Regions from separate parts of the Streptacidiphilus albus JL83 genome, predicted to be linked through region 2. Evidence: riboswitches for the same ligand, from Rfam matches in the RefSeq annotation. Region 2 holds a riboswitch; each other region holds the start of a gene.
The links. Region 2 has a riboswitch for S-adenosylmethionine ahead of BS75_RS09370 (aminotransferase class V-fold PLP-dependent enzyme). Riboswitches for the same ligand answer to the same signal wherever they lie in the genome.
Positions count from the first base shown of each region.

Region 1: it holds a riboswitch for S-adenosylmethionine, as region 2 does, so the genes downstream of both, thrC (threonine synthase) here and BS75_RS09370 (aminotransferase class V-fold PLP-dependent enzyme) in region 2, are expected to answer to the same signal.
Region 3: it holds a riboswitch for S-adenosylmethionine, as region 2 does, so the genes downstream of both, BS75_RS52010 (putative leader peptide) here and BS75_RS09370 (aminotransferase class V-fold PLP-dependent enzyme) in region 2, are expected to answer to the same signal.

Region 1 is NZ_JQML01000001.1:4,230,668-4,236,497, forward strand. It holds gene BS75_RS18170 (MoaD/ThiS family protein) at 342-620, opposite strand; gene thrC (threonine synthase) at 700-1,998, opposite strand; SAM riboswitch class I at 2,016-2,149, opposite strand; gene BS75_RS18180 (glucosyl-3-phosphoglycerate synthase) at 2,318-3,328, shown strand; gene BS75_RS18185 (alpha,alpha-trehalose-phosphate synthase (UDP-forming)) at 3,407-4,840, shown strand; gene BS75_RS18190 (hypothetical protein) at 4,844-5,203, opposite strand; gene otsB (trehalose-phosphatase) at 5,299-5,830, opposite strand, start outside.
Region 2 is NZ_JQML01000001.1:2,161,228-2,167,057, reverse strand. It holds gene qcrA (cytochrome bc1 complex Rieske iron-sulfur subunit) at 1-736, opposite strand, end outside; gene qcrC (cytochrome bc1 complex diheme cytochrome c subunit) at 733-1,536, opposite strand; gene ctaE (aa3-type cytochrome oxidase subunit III) at 1,643-2,263, opposite strand; gene BS75_RS09380 (DNA-binding transcriptional response regulator) at 2,607-3,029, shown strand; gene trpD (anthranilate phosphoribosyltransferase) at 3,138-4,208, shown strand; SAM riboswitch class IV at 4,283-4,418, shown strand; gene BS75_RS09370 (aminotransferase class V-fold PLP-dependent enzyme) at 4,473-5,830, shown strand, end outside.
Region 3 is NZ_JQML01000001.1:8,895,685-8,901,514, forward strand. It holds gene BS75_RS38605 (NADH-quinone oxidoreductase subunit B family protein) at 88-1,158, opposite strand; gene BS75_RS38610 (flavin reductase family protein) at 1,366-1,881, opposite strand; gene BS75_RS48845 (hypothetical protein) at 1,878-2,048, opposite strand; gene BS75_RS52365 (putative leader peptide) at 2,182-2,319, opposite strand; SAM riboswitch class IV at 2,423-2,533, shown strand; partial or broken gene BS75_RS52010 (putative leader peptide) at 2,625-2,702, shown strand; partial or broken gene BS75_RS43695 (amino acid ABC transporter permease) at 2,891-3,906, shown strand; gene BS75_RS38620 (amino acid ABC transporter ATP-binding protein) at 3,903-4,676, shown strand; gene BS75_RS38625 (transporter substrate-binding domain-containing protein) at 4,778-5,776, shown strand.

The DNA of each region.
Region 1 (5,830 bases), 2.1 Mb from region 2:
GAGCGGCACGGGGGACCCGGGCGGCGGAAGCCGGGGACCCGGTGGGCGCGGCGCGGTTCGAACGTGGTGCCGGCGGTACAGGACCGGACAGCGGCCCGAAAGCGGCGTACGGAAAGCGACGGCCGAAAAGCAACGCTGCCCGAGCGGCCCTCGGCCACTCTACCGCTGTCGCGGAGCACCCGACGCCGCGCGGTGCTCCAGCACGCTCCGTATCGGAAAGAGGATCGGAACCTTCCGGTCCTATTGTGTGCGCCCTTTGCCGGCGCCCCGGAACAGCGGAACCGGGTCCCTGGGAATTCAGGGGACCCGGTTCCGGAATTACCTGCAGTTGCCGCCGGTGATCAGCAGCCGCCGGCCACGGCGGGAATGATCGACACATTCGCGCCGTCCGCGGTGGCCGTCTCCAGGCCGTCCGCGAACCGAACGTCGTCGTCGTTCACGTACACATTGACGAAACGGCGCAGCTTGCCGGTGTCGTCCAGGATCCGGCCGCCGATACCGGCGTGGTTGGCCTCCAGGTCGGCGATGACCGCGGCCAGGGTCGCGCCCTCGGCCTTCACCTCGGCCGCGCCGCCGGTGTAGGTGCGCAGGATGGTCGGAATGCGGACGGAAACGCTCATGCTCTAGCTCCTGACCTGACTTCGTTCGGAGACGGCTGCGGGCGCCGCGCTCCCTGATCGGTTCCCCCGCTACGCTCGGTCACCCGAGTCCGGCCTCGCGGAACGAGTCCAGGGTGGGGCGGATGGTGGCGGACAGGCCGGTGGTGGCCTCCACCGCGTCCAGCGTCTTCAGGCCGTCGCCGGTGTTCAGCACGACGGTCTCGGCGGCCGGGTCGAGCAGGCCGTTCTCGATGAGCTTGCGCAGCACGCCGACGGTCACGCCGCCCGCGGTCTCCGCGAAGATGCCCTCGGTCCGCGCCAGCAGCTTGATGGCGTCCACGATCTGCGCGTCGTCGACGTCCTCGACCGCGCCGCCGGTGCGGCGGCAGATGTCCAGGACGTAGGGGCCGTCGGCGGGGTTGCCGATGGCGAGGGACTTGGCGATGGTGTCCGGCTTCTGCGGGCGGATCACGTCGCGGCCGGCCTTGAAGGCGACCGACACCGGGGAGCAGCCCTCGGCCTGGGCGCCGAAGATCTTGTAGGGCTTGTCCTCGACCAGGCCGAGGGCGATGAGCTCCTTCAGCCCCTTGTCGATCTTGGTGAGCTGGGAGCCCGAGGCGATCGGGATCACCAGCTGGTCCGGCAGCCGCCAGCCGAGCTGCTCGCAGATCTCGTAGGCCAGCGTCTTCGAGCCCTCGCCGTAGTAGGGGCGGAGGTTGACGTTGACGAAGCCCCAGCCCTCGCCGGCCGGGTCGCCGATCAGCTCCGAGCAGAAGCGGTTCACATCGTCGTAGTTGCCCTCGATGCCGACCAGCTCGCCGCCGTAGACCGCGGCCATGACGACCTTGCCCTGCTCCAGGTCGTGCGGGATGAAGACGCAGGAGCGCAGCCCGGTGCGGGCCGCCGCCGCGCCCACCGCGCCGGCCAGGTTGCCGGTGGAGGAGCAGGAGAGAGTGGTGAAGCCGAAGGTGCGGGCGGCCTCGACGGCGATCGCGACGACCCGGTCCTTGAAGGAGTGGGTCGGGTTGCCGGAGTCGTCCTTGACGTACAGGCCGCCGGTGACGCCCAGCTCGCGGGCCAGGTTGTCGGCCTTGACCAGCTTGGTCCAACCGGGGTTCAGGCCGGGGTGCTCGGCCACGTCGACCGGGACCGGGAGCAGCGGCGCGTAGCGCCAGATGTTGGTGGGGCCCGCCTCGATCCGGGCGCGCAGTGCCTCGGGGTCGCCGACCGGCAGCTCGTAGGCCACCTCGAGCGGTCCGAAGCACTCGGTACAGGCGAAGTCGGGGGCCAGCGGCGAGCGCGCTCCGCACTCCCGGCAGGACAGGGCGACGGCGGGGCCGAAGGGCTGGTCGGTGGTGGGCGCGACGGGCGCGACGGGTGCTACGGCGGTGACAGCCATGATGGCGAGGCCCTCTCTCCTCATCTTCCCCGCGGCGTGTTCGCCGCAGGACGGAATTGGCACCTTCCCCACCAGCGCCGGTACGGCTTGTGCTGGCAGGAGGGTTGCCGGGACTTCAACGGGCCGTTCCCTCAGTCCCTCTGGATGAGCTCTATGGCGTCCGGTCGCGACCTGTCGGTCGGCGCCGGTGCGCATTTGTGCGTAAGACTGGGCACCCCCCGTGCAGCGGGCGTGCCGTGTCCCCAAGACTGTAACCGAAGCCCCCCGGCCGGATCACGATCGTCCGCGAGGCGAGACGCGGATCACCAAGAGGAGTCCTGTGCTTGACGAGGTCGCGGACTGGCTGCGCCGCCGCTCCTGGACGGCTGCCGACCGGCCGCTGTCGGACCTGCTGGCGGCCAAGCGGGCCACCGGCAGCACCGTCAGCGTGGTGCTGCCGGCCCTGGACGAGGAGGCCACGGTCGGCGGGATCGTCGCGGCCATCCGCCGGGACCTGATGGAGCGGTGCCCGCTGGTGGACGAGCTGGTGGTGGTCGACTCGGGATCCACCGACGGGACCGCCCCGGCGGCGGCCCGGGCCGGGGCCCGGGTGGTGCACCGCGACGCGATCCTGCCCCGGCTGCCGGCCGAGCCCGGCAAGGGCGAGGTGCTGTGGCGCTCGCTGCTGGCTACCGAGGGCGACATCGTCTGCTTCATCGACGCCGACCTGCGCGAGTTCTCCTCCGCCTTCGTCTCCGGGATCGTCGGCCCGCTGCTGACCGACCCGGGCGTGGCCTTCGTCAAGGCGATGTACGACCGGCCGCTGGACACCGAGACGGTGTCCATCCCGGCCGGCGGCGGCCGGGTGACCGAGCTGGTGGCCCGGCCGCTGCTGAACCTGCACTGGCCGCTGCTGGCCGGCTTCGTCCAACCGCTGGGCGGCGAGTACGCGGCCCGGCGCTCGCTGCTGGAGCGGCTGCCCTTCGCCACCGGCTACGGGGTGGAGCTGGGCCTGCTGGTGGACGCGCTGGAGCTGGCCGGGCTGGACGCCCTGGCCCAGGTCGACGTGGGCGTGCGGCACCACCGGCACCAGGACGCCCAGGCACTGGGCCGGATGGCCGCGACCATCTACCGCACCGCGCTGGACCGGCTGGCCAGGACCGACCGGCTGAAGGCCGCCGACGACCTGGTCACCCCGAGGCTGACCCAGTTCACCCGGACGCCGGAGGGCTTCGCCCCGACCACGGTCGGGATACCGGGCCTCGACCGCCCACCCGTGGTCACCCTGCCCGAGTACCGCTCCACCGGGCACCGGCGGCAGAACGCGGGCCCGAACACCGGTGGACGGTAGTACGAATACTGAACACCCGTGCAGCAACCGCCCGGACGGCGGGTTTGGCCCCCTCCCCGCAAGGCAAGGCTCTCAACCATGGTCGAAGCAAGCCCGGCACGGATCCTGCTCGCCTCCAACCGGGGGCCGGTCTCCTACAGCATCGAGGACGACGGTGAGCTCACCGCGCGCCGCGGCGGCGGCGGACTGGTGTCCGGGCTGTCCGCGATCGGCGAAGAGGTGGACTCGGTCTGGGTCTGCGCGGCGTTGTCCGAGGGCGACCGCGCCGCCACCCGGCAGGGGCTCACCGACCCCTCGGTCCGGATGCTGGACATCGACGCCGGCACCTTCGCCCGCGCCTACAACGGCATCGCCAACTCGACCCTCTGGTTCGTCCACCACCTGATCTTCAACACCCCGACCACTCCGGTCTTCGGCGCCTCCTTCCGCCGCGAGTGGGCCTCCTACCAGGCCTACAACCGGGCCTTCGCCGAGGCGCTGGCCGAGGCCGCCACCCCCGGCGCCACGGTGATGGTCCAGGACTACCACCTCTCGCTGACCCCCCGGCTGCTCCGCGAGCTCCGCCCCGACCTGCGGATCGGCCACTTCTCGCACACCCCCTGGGCCCCGCCGGACTACTACCGGCTGCTGCCCGACGACGTCGCCGCGCAGGTGCTGGCCGGCATCCTCGGCGCGGACCGCGCCGGGTTCCTGACCCGCCGCTGGGCCGCCGCCTTCGCCGACTGCTGCGAGGCGGTGCTCGGCGCCGCCGTCGACCGCCGCGAGGACGGCACGGTGACCGTCACCCACGCCGGCCGGACGACGGTGCTCGGGGTGCACGCGCTGGGCGCCGACGGCGACTTCCTGCGCGAGCGGGCCCACCGGCCCGATGTGGACTCCCGGCTGGCGGCGCTGCGCGAGGCCGTCGGCGACCGCCGCACCATCGTCCGGGTGGACCGGACCGAGCTGTCCAAGAACATCGTCCGCGGGCTGCACGCCTACGAGCACCTGCTGCGGACCCGGCCGGAGTGGCTGGAGCGGGTGGTCCACATCGCCTTCGCCTACCCCTCGCGACACGACCTGCCGGAGTACCGCGAGTACACCGCCTCGGTGCTGCGCACCGCGCAGGAGATCAACGACGAGTTCGGCACGCCGACCTGGCAGCCCGTCATCCTCCATGTGAACGACGACTTCCCACGCTCGCTGGCCGCCTACCGGCTCGCGGACGTGGCCCTGGTCAACCCGATCCGGGACGGGATGAACCTGGTCGCCAAGGAGATCCCGGCCGTCTCCGACGCGGGCTGCGCGCTGGTCCTCTCCCGCGAGGCGGGCGCCTACGAGGAGCTCGGCGAGGACGCGATCACGGTCAACCCCTACGACGTGATCGCCACCGCCGAGGCCCTCCACACCGGGCTGTCCATGGACCCGGAGGAGCGCGCCGACCGCTGCAAGCGGCTGGCGGCGGCGGGCACCGCGCTGCCGCCCAGCGCCTGGTTCCTGGAACAGTACCGAGCCTTGGAACAGCAGGACTGAGCGTCAGACGGCGGAGCGGGTGTCGATGCCGAGCTCGCGCAGCCGCTCCAGGTTGGCGGCCTCGACCCGGCGTGCCGCGCGGCGGACGCTGGGCCGCATGTCGTGCTGCTTGGTGCCGTTGTAGACGTTGTCGAACATCGCCGCCGGGGCGAAGTGCAGCAGCATGTCCATGATCGGGTAGGAGCGGCGGGCGTCCGGCGGGCCGAGCACGGCCCAGGCCCAGTGCACCCCGCTGAGCGCCACCTCCGGATCGGGGTGCGGCTCACCCGCCCGCGCGGTCCGGAAGACCTCCTCCCGGCCCTCGAATCCGAGCGCCGCCCACTGTCGGCGGGACTCCTCCCGCACCCAGCGTGGTTCGGGCATCAGGCCCTCCCGGTTCCATGGCTCGCGACGCCGCCCGGACGGCGGCGCTACCACGGTACGGGGGCCCGCCCGGGCCGTCCCGGGCGGGGGCTCGGCTACCGGTCCGCCAGTTCCGCCGCCAACTCCGCCAGCAGCGCGGCGATCCCGTCCGGACCGGGGACGACCAGGTCGGCGCGGTCGGCCAGGGCCGCCACCGGGGGCTCGCCGGTGGCCGGGGCGCTGCAGACCAGCAGTCCGGGCAGCCCGGCCGAGTCGCGCAGGCCGTCGACCGCGTCGTAGGCGGCCAGGTCGCCGAGGTCGTCCCCGCCGAAGAGCACGCTGCCGGCCTCCCGCTCGCGCAGGAAGGCGGTCAGCGCGACGCCCTTGTCCATCCCCGGCGGACGCAGCTCCAGCACCATCCGACCGGGCTCGACCGCCAGTCGGTGCCGCGCGGCCAGCGCCCGCAGCGGCGCGTCCAGCTCGGCCAGCGCCGCATCGGGCACGGCGGCACGGCGGGTGTGGACGGCGAGGGCGTGCCCCTTGTCCTCGATCCAGGCGCCCGGCGGCAGCTCCAGCAGCGCCAGGTCCGCCCGCAGCCCGGCGATGCCCGGGTGCTCCCCGGGCGCGCGCAGCTCACCGGTGGCGGCG
Region 2 (5,830 bases):
GGTCGGCGTTGGGGTCGTCCGGGTTGAGGCCGGGCGGCATGGCGAACGTCAGCGAACCGACGGTGATGTCCGAGGGCTGCAGCGGCTCGTTGGTGTTCATGTTGATCAGCTGCTTGCCGGCGGACCAGTCGGTCGTGTCGAGCTTCTTCTCCGGCAGCGGGCCGAGGTCGCGGAACAGCACGATCGCGGACAGCGGCAGCATCGCCATGGCGCCGATCATCGTGTTGCGGATCAGCTTGCGACGGCCGAAGCCACTCTCGGCCGCACCCTGGCGGAAGTCCGCGAAGACCTGCGCGCGGACCTCGGGGGTCGACTCGATCGGGTGGCGCTCGGCGATGTGCTCCTCGTCGGACATCAGCGTGCGGGCCCAGTGGACCGCGCCGGCGCCGATGCCGAAGAGGGAGATGCCGAGCGTGGTGCCGAGCGCGAAGTTGAGCGCGCTGATGTGGCCCAGGGTGAAGATGTAGATGACACCCGTGGTGCCGTCGCCGTTGGACGGCTTGATCGCCACGTACGAGGCGATGAAGCCGACCGTGGCGATCATCGACAGGATGAACCAGCGCGCGACCTGACGCTCCGCCCGAGCGGCTGCGCGCTCGTCGATGTCGGTCCGGCGCGGCTCGTGGGGCGGCAGCCCCGGGTCGGCGAAGGGGTCGTCGTGTACGGCGACTGCTCCGCCGTGGGGCCCTACGGCCTCCGGCAGGTGTTCTTCAGACATGTTGTCCTGGCTCGTCATGACTTCTTGGCCTTGGGGGTGCGGGCGGCGATCCAGATCGCGATCCCGATCAGGGCGCCCAGCGCGAAGATCCAGCCGAAGAGGCCCTCAGTCACCGGACCGAGGGAGCCGAGGGTCAGGCCCCCGTAGTTGGGGTTCTTCGACGGGTTCGTGGTGTGCTGGATGAACGCGATGATGTCCTGCTTCTGCTGCTGGGGCATCGTCGTGTCGGGGAAGGCCGGCATGTTCTGCGGGCCGGTCAGCATGGCCTCGTAGATGTGCTTGGAGCTGACGCCTTCCAGCGTCGGCGCGTACTTGCCCTCGGAGAGGGCGCCGCCGGAGCCCGCGAAGTTGTGGCACTGCGCGCAGTTGGTGCGGAACAGCTCCCCGCCCGCGGCCACGTTGCCCGCGGCGTACTGGTTGGCCGTCGGGATGGACGGGCCGGCGCCGAGGGTGGAGATGTACGCGGCGAGCTGGTCGATCTGAGCCTGGGAGTAGATGACCTTCTTGGAAGGGATCTGCGGACCCGGCTGCTGCGCCGGCATCCGGCCGGTGCCCACCTGGAAGTCCACGGCCGCGCCGCCCACACCGACCAGCGTCGGGCCGTCCTTGGTGCCTTCGCCGCTGAGGCCGTGGCAGCTGGAGCAGCCGACCTGGAACAGCTTCTTGCCCTGTTCCACGGACAGCGACTGGCTGGTGTCGGCCTGCGCGCTGCTGGTCGGCGCGAACGCGGCGTACAGCCCCCCGGTGGTCGCCAGCGCAAAGAGTAGGACGACGAGCGCTGCCAGCGGGTGGCGCCGTCGTGCGGAGAGCTTTTTCACGGATTAACCCCGGTGTGAGGATCAGGAGCGTCTGGAGTCTGGTTGACCGTCAGGTCGGTCTGTGGGGACCGCCCGGCGGTGCGCCGAGGGGACGGTCCGACCCTGCCTACTTGATCAGATAGATGGTCGCGAAGAGGCCGATCCAGACCACGTCGACGAAGTGCCAGTAGTACGACACCACGATCGCCGCGGTCGCCTGCTCGTGCGTGAACCGCTTGGCGGCGTACGTCCGTGCGAGGACCAGCAGGAAGGCGATCAGACCACCCGTCACGTGCATGCCGTGGAAGCCGGTGGTCAGGTAGAACACCGAGCCGAAGGGGGACGAGGACAGGGACAGGTGGTCGGTCTTGACCAGGTCCGTGTACTCGTAGATCTGACCGCCGATGAACATCGCGCCCATGATGAACGTGGTGATGAACCAGGCCCGGAGCTTCTTCACATCGCCGCGCTCAGCAGCGAAGACACCCATCTGGCAGGTGAAGGAGGAGAGCACCAGGACCGTGGTGTTCACCGACGCGAAGGGAACGTCGAGGACATGGTTCTGGGAATGCCAGTAGGCCGTCCCGGTAACCGAACGGAGAGTGAAGTACATCGCGAAGAGGGCCGCGAAGAACATCAGCTCGGATGCCAGCCAGACGATGGTTCCGACGCTGGTGAGGTTCGGCCGGTTGACCGATCCGTGTGCGTGCCCGGTTTCTACTGCAGTTGCTGTCGCCACGACCGACATTATGTCGGTCGCTTATTCCGCCCTCACCTCGGGGGGTGTACCTCGGTGTGTCCGGCTTGTGACGTACCCTCCGACGGACCGACGACCAGGTGGGTAGCCCGAATGGCAGGGGACCGGAGGGCTTTGGGGCCCTGCCGCGACAGGCCGCCGGGTCGCCCGAAATGGTGAACCCCGAGCGGCCGGACGGCTGCGGTCGGCGGACGGCGGGCCGAAAAGCCGGGGGTGGGGCCGGACGGCGGAGGGAACACGGCGCGCGGAGGGCCCGCGGCCTGCTGTTGAGGCGTCAGATACCGGAGTAGCATCCGCGCAGACGCCGAAGTGGTCCCGATCACACCCCAGGGGGATGCGGACGATGGCACTGAACGTTCTTGTCTACAGCGACGACCGCAGCACGCGCGAACAGGTCAGGCTCGCGCTCGGCCGGCGGCCGGCCGCCGACCTGCCCGAGGTCCAGTACTTGGAGTGCGCCACCTCCCCGGCCGTGGTCAAGGCGCTGGACGCGCACGCCAAGGGCAGCGCCCGGCTGGACCTGGTGGTGCTGGACGGCGAGGCGACCCCGGTCGGCGGGATGGGCCTCTGCCGCCAGCTCAAGGACGAGATCTACGGCTGCCCGCCGGTGCTGGTCCTGATCGGCCGTCCGCAGGACTCCTGGCTCGCCGTCTGGAGCCGGGCCGACGCGGCGATCGCGGCGCCGGTGGACCCGGTCGCCCTGGCCGAGACCGCGAGCACCCTGCTCCGGGCGGAGCGGGCGCGGCTGGTCGGCTGAGTCCGGCGGGTGGACCGCGGATCTCGCCCTCTGGGCGGCTCCGCTGTGCCGCACTTTGCAGTCGCTAAGCTGGGGCCCTCCAAATATTACGACTGAGAGGCCACGGCCATGGCGAACGTGCATCCTGCGAACGGCGGCGACAACCCCGTGCAGGCTCGCTCGTGGCCGGAGGTCCTCGGCGCGCTGATCTCCGGCACCGACCTGTCGTCCGGCGACACCGCCTGGGCGATGGACCGGATCATGAGCGGCGAGGCCGGGGACGCGCAGATCGCCGCCTTCCTGGTGGGCCTGCGCGCCAAGGGCGAGACCGTCGAGGAGATCTCCGGCCTGGTCGAGTCCATGTACGCGCACGCCACCGTGATCGAGGTGCCCGGCCGCGCGGTCGACATCGTCGGCACCGGCGGCGACCGGGCCAAGACCGTCAACATCTCCACCATGTCGGCGATCGTCGCGGCCGGGGCCGGCGCGCTGGTCGTCAAGCACGGCAACCGCGCCGCCTCCTCGGCCAGCGGCGCCACCGACGTGCTGGAGAAGCTCGGCGTCAATCTCGGGCTGACGGCGCAGCGGATCGCCGAGGTCGCCGCCGAGGCCGGTATCACCTACTGTCCGGCGCCGGTCTTCCACCCCTCGATGCGGCACGCCGGCTCCACCCGGGTCGCCCTGGGCGTGCCCACCGCCTTCAACCTGCTGGGGCCGCTGACCAACCCGGCCCGGGTCGGCGCCAACGCCGTCGGCTGCTTCGACACCCGGATGGCCGGCCTGATCGCCGGGGTGCTCGCCGGGCGCGGCTCCTCGGCCCTGGTCTTCCGGGGCGACGACGGTCTCGACGAGCTGACCGTCACCGGCACCTCCACCGTCTGGCAGGTGCGCGGCGGCGAGGTCCACCGGACCGTCTTCGACCCGCGCGAGGTCGGCGTCGAGTACGCCCCGATCGAGGCGCTGCGCGGCGCGGACGCCGAGTACAACGCCGGGGTCGCCCGCCGGGTGCTGGCCGGGGAGCGGGGGCCGGTGCGCGACGCGGTGCTGCTCAACTCGGCCTCGGCGCTGGTCGCCCTGGACCAGACCGACGCCCCGCTGGCCGAGCAGCTGGCCGCGGCGATGAAGCGCACCGCGGAGTCCATCGACACCGGCGCGGCGGAGCAGGTGCTGGCCCGCTGGTCCGCCGTCACCCACGGCTGAGGGGCAGCGGCGCGGTCTCGGATGCCGGACAGGGGTTCACCCGAGGGGTGGACCCCGTGGCATACTGACGGACAGGTCACGAGTGACAGCACGCGGTTCGCAGAACCGCACCGGCCCTGGCTAGCTGTCCGGCAACCCTCCTTCCGTGGCGGGGTGCTCCCAGGTGACGACCGGGCCCTACGACGACCCGTCGCAGGGCAAGCGCGGATCCCCCCTTTTTCGGCGTAGCCAGGGATCCACTGGATGCCCTGGAGGGGTCTCGTCATGTCGACGCCGCTTTCTTTCAACAGTGCCGCAGCCAACACCACCGCCGCTGCCGACGCCGTCGCCTGTCCGCCGCTGGCCGTGCTCGGCCGCGACGTCGAGGTCCCGCTGGTCAGCGGCGAGAAGGTGACCTACGCCGCGCTCGACTACGCCGCCAGCGCCCCCGCCCTCCAGCGGGTCTGGGACGACGTCGCCGCCTACGCCCCGTACTACGGCAGCGTGCACCGCGGCGCCGGCTACCTCTCCCAGCTCTCCACCGACCTGTTCGAGCAGAGCCGGGCCACCGTCGCCGACTTCCTCGACCTGCGCGCCGACGACCAGGTCGTCTTCACCCGGGCCACCACCGACTCGCTCAACCTGCTGGCCGGGGCGCTGCCGGCCGGCACCCGGGTCTTCGCCTTCGAGACCGAGCACCACGCCTCGCTGCTGCCCTGGCGCAAGCACGGGCTGACCGTCAGCTACCTGCGCGCCCCGCGCTCGCCGGAGGAGGCGGTGGCGGCCCTGGACGCCGCCCTCGCCGAGGCCGGTGCCGAGGCCGGGGCGGGTCCCGCGCTGGTCTGCGTGACCGGCGCCTCCAATGTCACCGGGGAGATCTGGCCGGTCCGCGAGCTGGCCGCGACCGCCCACCGGCACGGTGCCCGGATCGTCCTGGACGCCGCCCAGCTCGCCCCCCACCACCCGGTGTCGGTGCGGGAGTTGGACGTCGACTGGGTCGCCTTCTCGGGCCACAAGCTGTACGCGCCCTTCGGCGCGGGGGTGCTGGCCGGCCGCAGCGACTGGCTCGACGCCGCCGAGCCCTACCTGGCCGGCGGCGGCGCCAGCCGCACCGTCGCCCGCGAGGCGGACGGCTCGGTCGCGGTCGAGTGGCACCAGGGCCCGTCCCGGCACGAGGCCGGATCGCCGAACGTCATCGGCGCCTACTCCATCGCCTCCGCCTGCCGGGCGCTGACCGAGGCCGGCTTCGACCGGCTGGTCGCCCGGGAACAGCAGCTGATCGCCCGGCTGCGGGCGGGGCTCGCGGACATCCCCGAGGTGCGGGTGCTCACCCTGTTCGGGGACGCCCACCCGCGCGTCGGCGTGCTCTCCTTCGTGGTCCAGGGCTGGAACAGCTCGCACTTCTCCGCCGCGCTCTCGGCCGAGTACGGCATCGGCGTCCGCGACGGACTGTTCTGCGCCCACCCGCTGGTGCGCACCCTGCTCGGCGGCGAGGAGGCGGCCCCGTCCGAGTGCGGGGCCCCCGAGGCCTCGCTGCCGGGGGAGCGCAGCCTCAACGCGATCCGGGTGAGCTTCGGCGCGGGGACCCCCGACGAGCACGTGGAGCGCTTCGTCGCCGCCGTGCGCGAGCTGGTCACCCAGGG
Region 3 (5,830 bases), 6.7 Mb from region 2:
GCCCTTCTCTGGTGCCGGGGTGCTGTCGGAGGTGCTGCGGGTGGCGGAAGGGGGGAGCGCGCGCGGCGCTCCCCCCTCAGCGTGCGGTCACCAGGGCGGGCGGTAGCCGGTGGTGAGCTTCTCGCCGCGGTGCCGCCACTTGGGCTCCTTGTCCACGGTCGCGAGCGTGATCGCCCGCAGCTTGCGGATCACCGAGCCGTAGGCCGCGCTGGCGGTGCTGGAGACCTTGCCGCCGGGGGGCTCGTCCATGAACGGCATGAACTTGTCCGGGAAGCCGGGCATGGTGCAGGCGATGCAGATGCCGCCGACGTTCGGACAGCCGCCGATCCCGTTCATCCAGCCGCGCTTGGGCACGTTGCACTTCACCACCGGGCCCCAGCAGCCCAGCTTCACCAGGCACTTGGGGGAGTCGTAGGTGCTCGCGAACTGCCCCTGCTCGTAGTAGCCGGCCCGGTCGCAGCCCTCGTGGACGGTCGCGCCGAAGAGCCAGGACGGCCGCAGGTGCTCGTCCAACGGGATCATCGGAGCCGCACCGGTCGCCTGGTGGAGCAGGTAGACCAGGGTCTCCGAGAAGTTGTCCGGCTGGATCGGGCAGCCCGGAACGCAGACGATCGGGATCCCGGCCTTGGACTTCCAGTCCCAGCCCAGGTAGTCGGGCACACCCATGGCGCCGGTCGGGTTGCCGGCCATGGCGTGGATGCCGCCGTAGGCGGCGCAGGTGCCGATCGCCACCACGGCCAGCGCCTTGGGCGCGAGCCGGTCGATCCACTCGCTGGTGGTGATCGGCTGGCCGGTCTCGGGATCGTCGCCGAAGCCGCACCAGTAGCCCTCGGGCTTGATCGCCTCATTGGGGATCGAGCCCTCGATGACCAGGACGAAGGGGTCGATCTCGCCCCGCTCGCCCTTGAAGAACCACTCGATGAAGTTGTCCGCCCCCTGGACCGGACCGCACTCGAAGTCGATCAGCGGCCAGTGCACGGCGATCTTCGGCAGACCGGGCAGCACGCTGAGCGCGATCTCCTCGATGCTGGGCTGGGTTGCCGCGGTCAGGGAGACCGAGTCTCCGTCGCAGCTCAGCCCGGCGTTGATCCACAGGATATGGATCGGTGACTCCTGTTCGGCGACGGGATCGGCCGCCACCGGGGACGGTGCATTCATGGGGATTCCTCCTCGGGGAGGCGTGGGACAAGACCCGCATGTCAGGCACCAGCGTGCTGTGCGCAGCCGTCCGGTGCCGCGTCGAAGGGGGCCGAACCGGTGACGCGGCCGTCGGGGGAGGCGCCGGGCGCAGACAGAAGCCCCCGGCGGCGGCCGCTCGGGGAGAGCGGCCACCGCCGGGGGCGGAGCGGACGTGGGGCGGGCGGGTCAGGCGGCTTCGAGCCGGCGGAAGCCGCCGGAGTGGAAGACCAGCGGCGGAACGGTGGCGTCGGCGTCCAGCCAGTGCACCCGGAGCAGGACGATGTCGTGGTCCCCGGCCCGGATCAGCTGCTCGACGCTGCAGTCCAGCCAGGCGCTGGCGCCCTCGACCAGGACGGCGCCGTCGCCGGTGGCGCGCCAGTCCACCGAGGCGAACCGGTCGGTCCCGCGCCCCGCCAACTCGCGGCAGGCCTGCTCCTGGTGCGCGCCGAGGACGCTGACACCAAGTCGGCTGCTGCCGCGCAGCGCCGGCCAGGTGGAGGAGGTGTGCGCGATGCAGACCGAGACCAGCGGCGGGTCCAGCGACACCGAGGTGAACGAGTTGGCGGCGATGCCCACGGGGGCGCCGTCCACCAGTGCCGCGAGCGCGGTCACGCCGGTCGGGAAGGCGCCGAAGACCCGCCGGAGCTCGGTCGGGTGCAGGGCCTGGTGGACCGCCTCGGACACCGCCTGGCGCACGGTCATCGGGTCACCCGGCCGGTGCTGCCCAGCTCGACCGACACCGGTCCGTGGTCGGTGAGTTCGAGGGCGGGTCCGGATCGACGGCCGGTCGGTGCGGCGGCGACCGGCTGGGCCGGCTCCGGGGTTCGGGACCGGCGCCCGGGGTTGCCGGCGAGGACGACAACGCTCACGGCGTTCTCCTTCAAGGCGTGCGGAAGCGCTCGCACCGCGTGGACGCGGGAGCGCGGAGAGCTGGGGACGGTGCCCGTGGCCGGGGGTGCGGCGGCAGCGGCGTCGGTGGGGCCGGCGAGCGGGGCCGCGGGCTCAGGCAACCGGACAGAGAGCGCTGGAGCTGCGCTGGAGGTCGATGTGGCGTCGCGAGTAGCTGCCGACGGAGCGATGCACTGCGGGTCCCCTCCTGCTGCGTACTCGCGGCTGCGGGCTGCCCGGCCCCGGCCTCACCCTGGCTTCGCCTCACCGTAACTCCGGCCCGGCTTCGAACACAATCCCTCACCTGCTGGGACGGGCATTGCCCAAAGTCCGCCGAGCCGTTAGCGTGAGCCCTGGTTATGAGCGTCAGCGACAAGCCCTGGTTGGCTGACCAGCAACCCTCGTCCGCGGTGGGGTGCTCCAGGTGACGACCCGACAGGACAGCTCCGTCCTGTAAGCGCGAGGCCCGCAGGGGCCCGAGGGCCGGGAGGTGATCCGCGATGCAGGCACGACGCCCCGTCCATGGCGGCGCCCCGCGGCCGCGCGGGTTCTCCCGGCTCATGGTGGCCCGTCTGCATGTGGACCTGCTCCGGGTGAGCAGCGCGCTGTGTCCGAGGACCGCCCCGGTCCGCTGACCCTCCCGGTCGGCCGATCGCTCCGGCGCCGGTAGGCGCCGACCCCCCTTCCCGCAGGCCCGCTCCGGCCCGCGACCTCGTGGTCGTGCCGTGGCGGCCCGGGTCGACCATGCCCTCATCCCGCACACCGCCGCGCCGGCGCACCTCGGCGCGGCGCCGTGCACCCCTGGGACGGAAAGCACACCACCATGAGCAGCCCCGACACTTCGGCGCGGACATCCGCCGCCCCGGAACCACCCCCGACGCCCCGGCCCGCCACGGTGACATCCGCCGGCCGCCCCACCGACGAGCAACTGCTGGGCGCGCGGCTGGTCCCGCTGCGCCGCCCGGGCGCTGGGCCGCCGCGCTGGCGCTGCTGGTGCTGTTCGCGATGCTGGTCCACACCGTGCTGACCAACAGCCGCTTCCAGTGGGGCACGGTCGGCGACTACTTCCTCAACGGCTCGATCCTGCAGGGGCTCGCGCTGACGCTCTGGCTCACCGCCGCGGTGATGGCCACGGGCTACCTGCTCGGGATCGGGGTGGCCGTGATGCGGCTGTCGCGGAACCCGGTGCTGACCTCGCTCAGCTTCGGCTTCGTCTGGCTGGTCCGCTCCGTCCCGATTCTGGTTCAGCTGCTCTTCTGGTACGAACTCGCCTCGCTCTACCCGCAGTTGTCCTTCGGCATCCCGTTCGGCCCGGAGTTCGCCACGGTCCGGACGGCGCACCTCTTCAGCGGTGTCCTGGCCGCATACGTGGGACTGAGCCTGGACGTCGCGGCCTTCTCCTCGGAGATCGTCCGGGGTGGCATCCTCTCGGTCGACCCCGGGCAGGCCGAGGCCGCCCAGGCGCTCGGCCTCGGCAGGGCGCGGATCCTGCGGCGGATCGTGCTGCCGCAGGCGATGCCGGCCGTCGTGCCGGCCTCCGGCAACCTGCTGATCGGGATGCTCAAGGCCACCTCGATCGTCAGCGTCATCGCGGTCCAGGACCTGCTCTACTCGGCACAGTTGATCTACAATCAGAACTTCCTGATCGTCCCGCTGCTGCTGGTCACCACCCTCTGGTACATCATCCTGACCACGGTGCTGTCGATCGGTCAGTTCTACGTCGAGCGCCACTTCGCCAGGGGCCGCCGACGCACCGCCGACCGGGGCTTCTGGCAGCTCTTCCGGGGCAACGTCCCGCTGCTCGGGCGCGGCGACGGCAAGTTCGCGGGGCTCTCATGAGCGCCGCCGACGCAGCGCTGGTGCGGATCAGAGGGCTGCGGAAGAGCTTCGGCGCCCAACCGGTGCTGGACGGCGTCGACCTGGACGTGCGCCGGGGCGAGGTCGCGGTCCTGCTCGGACCCTCGGGAGCGGGCAAGTCCACCCTGCTGCGCAGCGTCAACCATCTGGAACGGCCCGACGCCGGCTTCGTCGAGGTCGGCGGGGAGATCATCGGCTACCGCCACCAGGGCGGCAGGCTGCACGAGTTGGGGCACCGGGCGATCACCCGGCAGCGGGCCCGGGTCGGGATGGTCTTCCAGCAGTTCAACCTCTTCCCGCACCTCACCGTGGTGGAGAACATCATCGAGGCGCCGGTGGCGGTGCACCGGGTGCCGCGGAAGCGGGCCACGGCCACCGCCCTCGGGCTGCTGGAACGGGTCGGCCTGGGCGGCCGGGGTTCCGACTACCCCCGGCAGCTCTCCGGCGGCCAGCAGCAGCGCGTCGCGATCGCCCGGGCCCTCGCCATGGAACCCGAGCTGCTGCTGTTCGACGAGCCCACCAGCGCGCTCGACCCGGAGCTGGTCGGCGAGGTGCTCGCGGTGATGAAGGACCTCGCCGACACCGGGATGACCATGATCGTGGTGACCCACGAGATCGGTTTCGCCCGCGAGGTCGCCGACACCGTGGTCTTCCTGGACGGCGGCCGGATCATCGAGACCGGGCCGCCCGCCGAGGTGCTGGACCGCCCGCGGCACGAGCGCTCCCGCGCCTTCCTGGCGGCCGTCCTGTGACCGCCCGACCGGCGGTCTGACCCCGGTCCACCGCCGACAGCGCCATCTCCCCACCACCCCCTTGCCCGGTGACGCCCGGTCACCCCTCGAAAGGAACCACCGTGACAACCGACGGAAGCCGTCCAGTCCGCCGCCACCTCCCGCGCCCGGCCCTCGCCGCCGCCACGGCCGCCGCGCTGCTCACCGTGCTCACGGCCTGCGGCTCGGGCACCGCCGCGACCTCGGCCGCCGCCGGGTCGACCGGGTCCGCCGGGTCCGGCGGCTCGACGGCCACCGCCATCCCGACCCAGGACGTGGTCTCGACGGTCAAGGCCGACCCGGCGCTGGCGGCCGAGCTCCCGCAGGCGGTCCGGAGCCGCGGCAGCCTCATCCTCGGCACCACCCAGGCGGTCGGCACCTCCGGGCTGCCGCATGCCGGCACCGACGCCTCCGGGCAGACCGTCGGCCTGGACGTCGACCTGCGCAACGCCGTGGCCAGGGTGCTCGGCGTCGACTGGGACGTGCAGTACGGCACCTTCCCCACCGTCATCCCCGGGGTGCAGAACGGCAAGTTCGACGTCGGCCAGGACAACTTCGGCGCGACCAAGGAGCGTGAGCAGGTCGTCGACTTCGCCACCTACCTCAACGACGGCCAGTCGTTCCTGGGGGCCTCCGGGATCAAGACGGACTCGGTCACCAGCCTGACCGACCTGTGCGGCTACAACGTCGCCACCAGCCCGGGGTCGACCTTCCAGCAGATCCTCACCGCCGGCGCGTCCAAGTGCGCCGCGGCCGGCAAGAGCCCGTACAAGGTCCAGTACTTCGCCGACACCGCGCCGATCATCCTCGGCCTCGGCAACGGAAAGATCGACATCTACTTCGGTCCGACGCTGGCGCTCAAGTACGACGCGCTGCACCTGCCGAACACCAAGTACCTCGGCCAGATCAGCAGCACCCCGGTCGGCTTCGTCACCGCCAAGGGCTCGCCGATCGCCAAGGCGCTGAGCGACGCCGTCAACCACCTCGTCGCGGACGGCGACTACGCCAGGATCCTCGCCAAGTGGGGTGTGGCCGGCAGCGGCATCACCGGTTCCGTCATCAACCCGTCCACCACCTTCTGAGGAGGGGCGTGTGTCCCGACCGTCCGAACCCCTGCCCACGCTCGCCGCCGACGA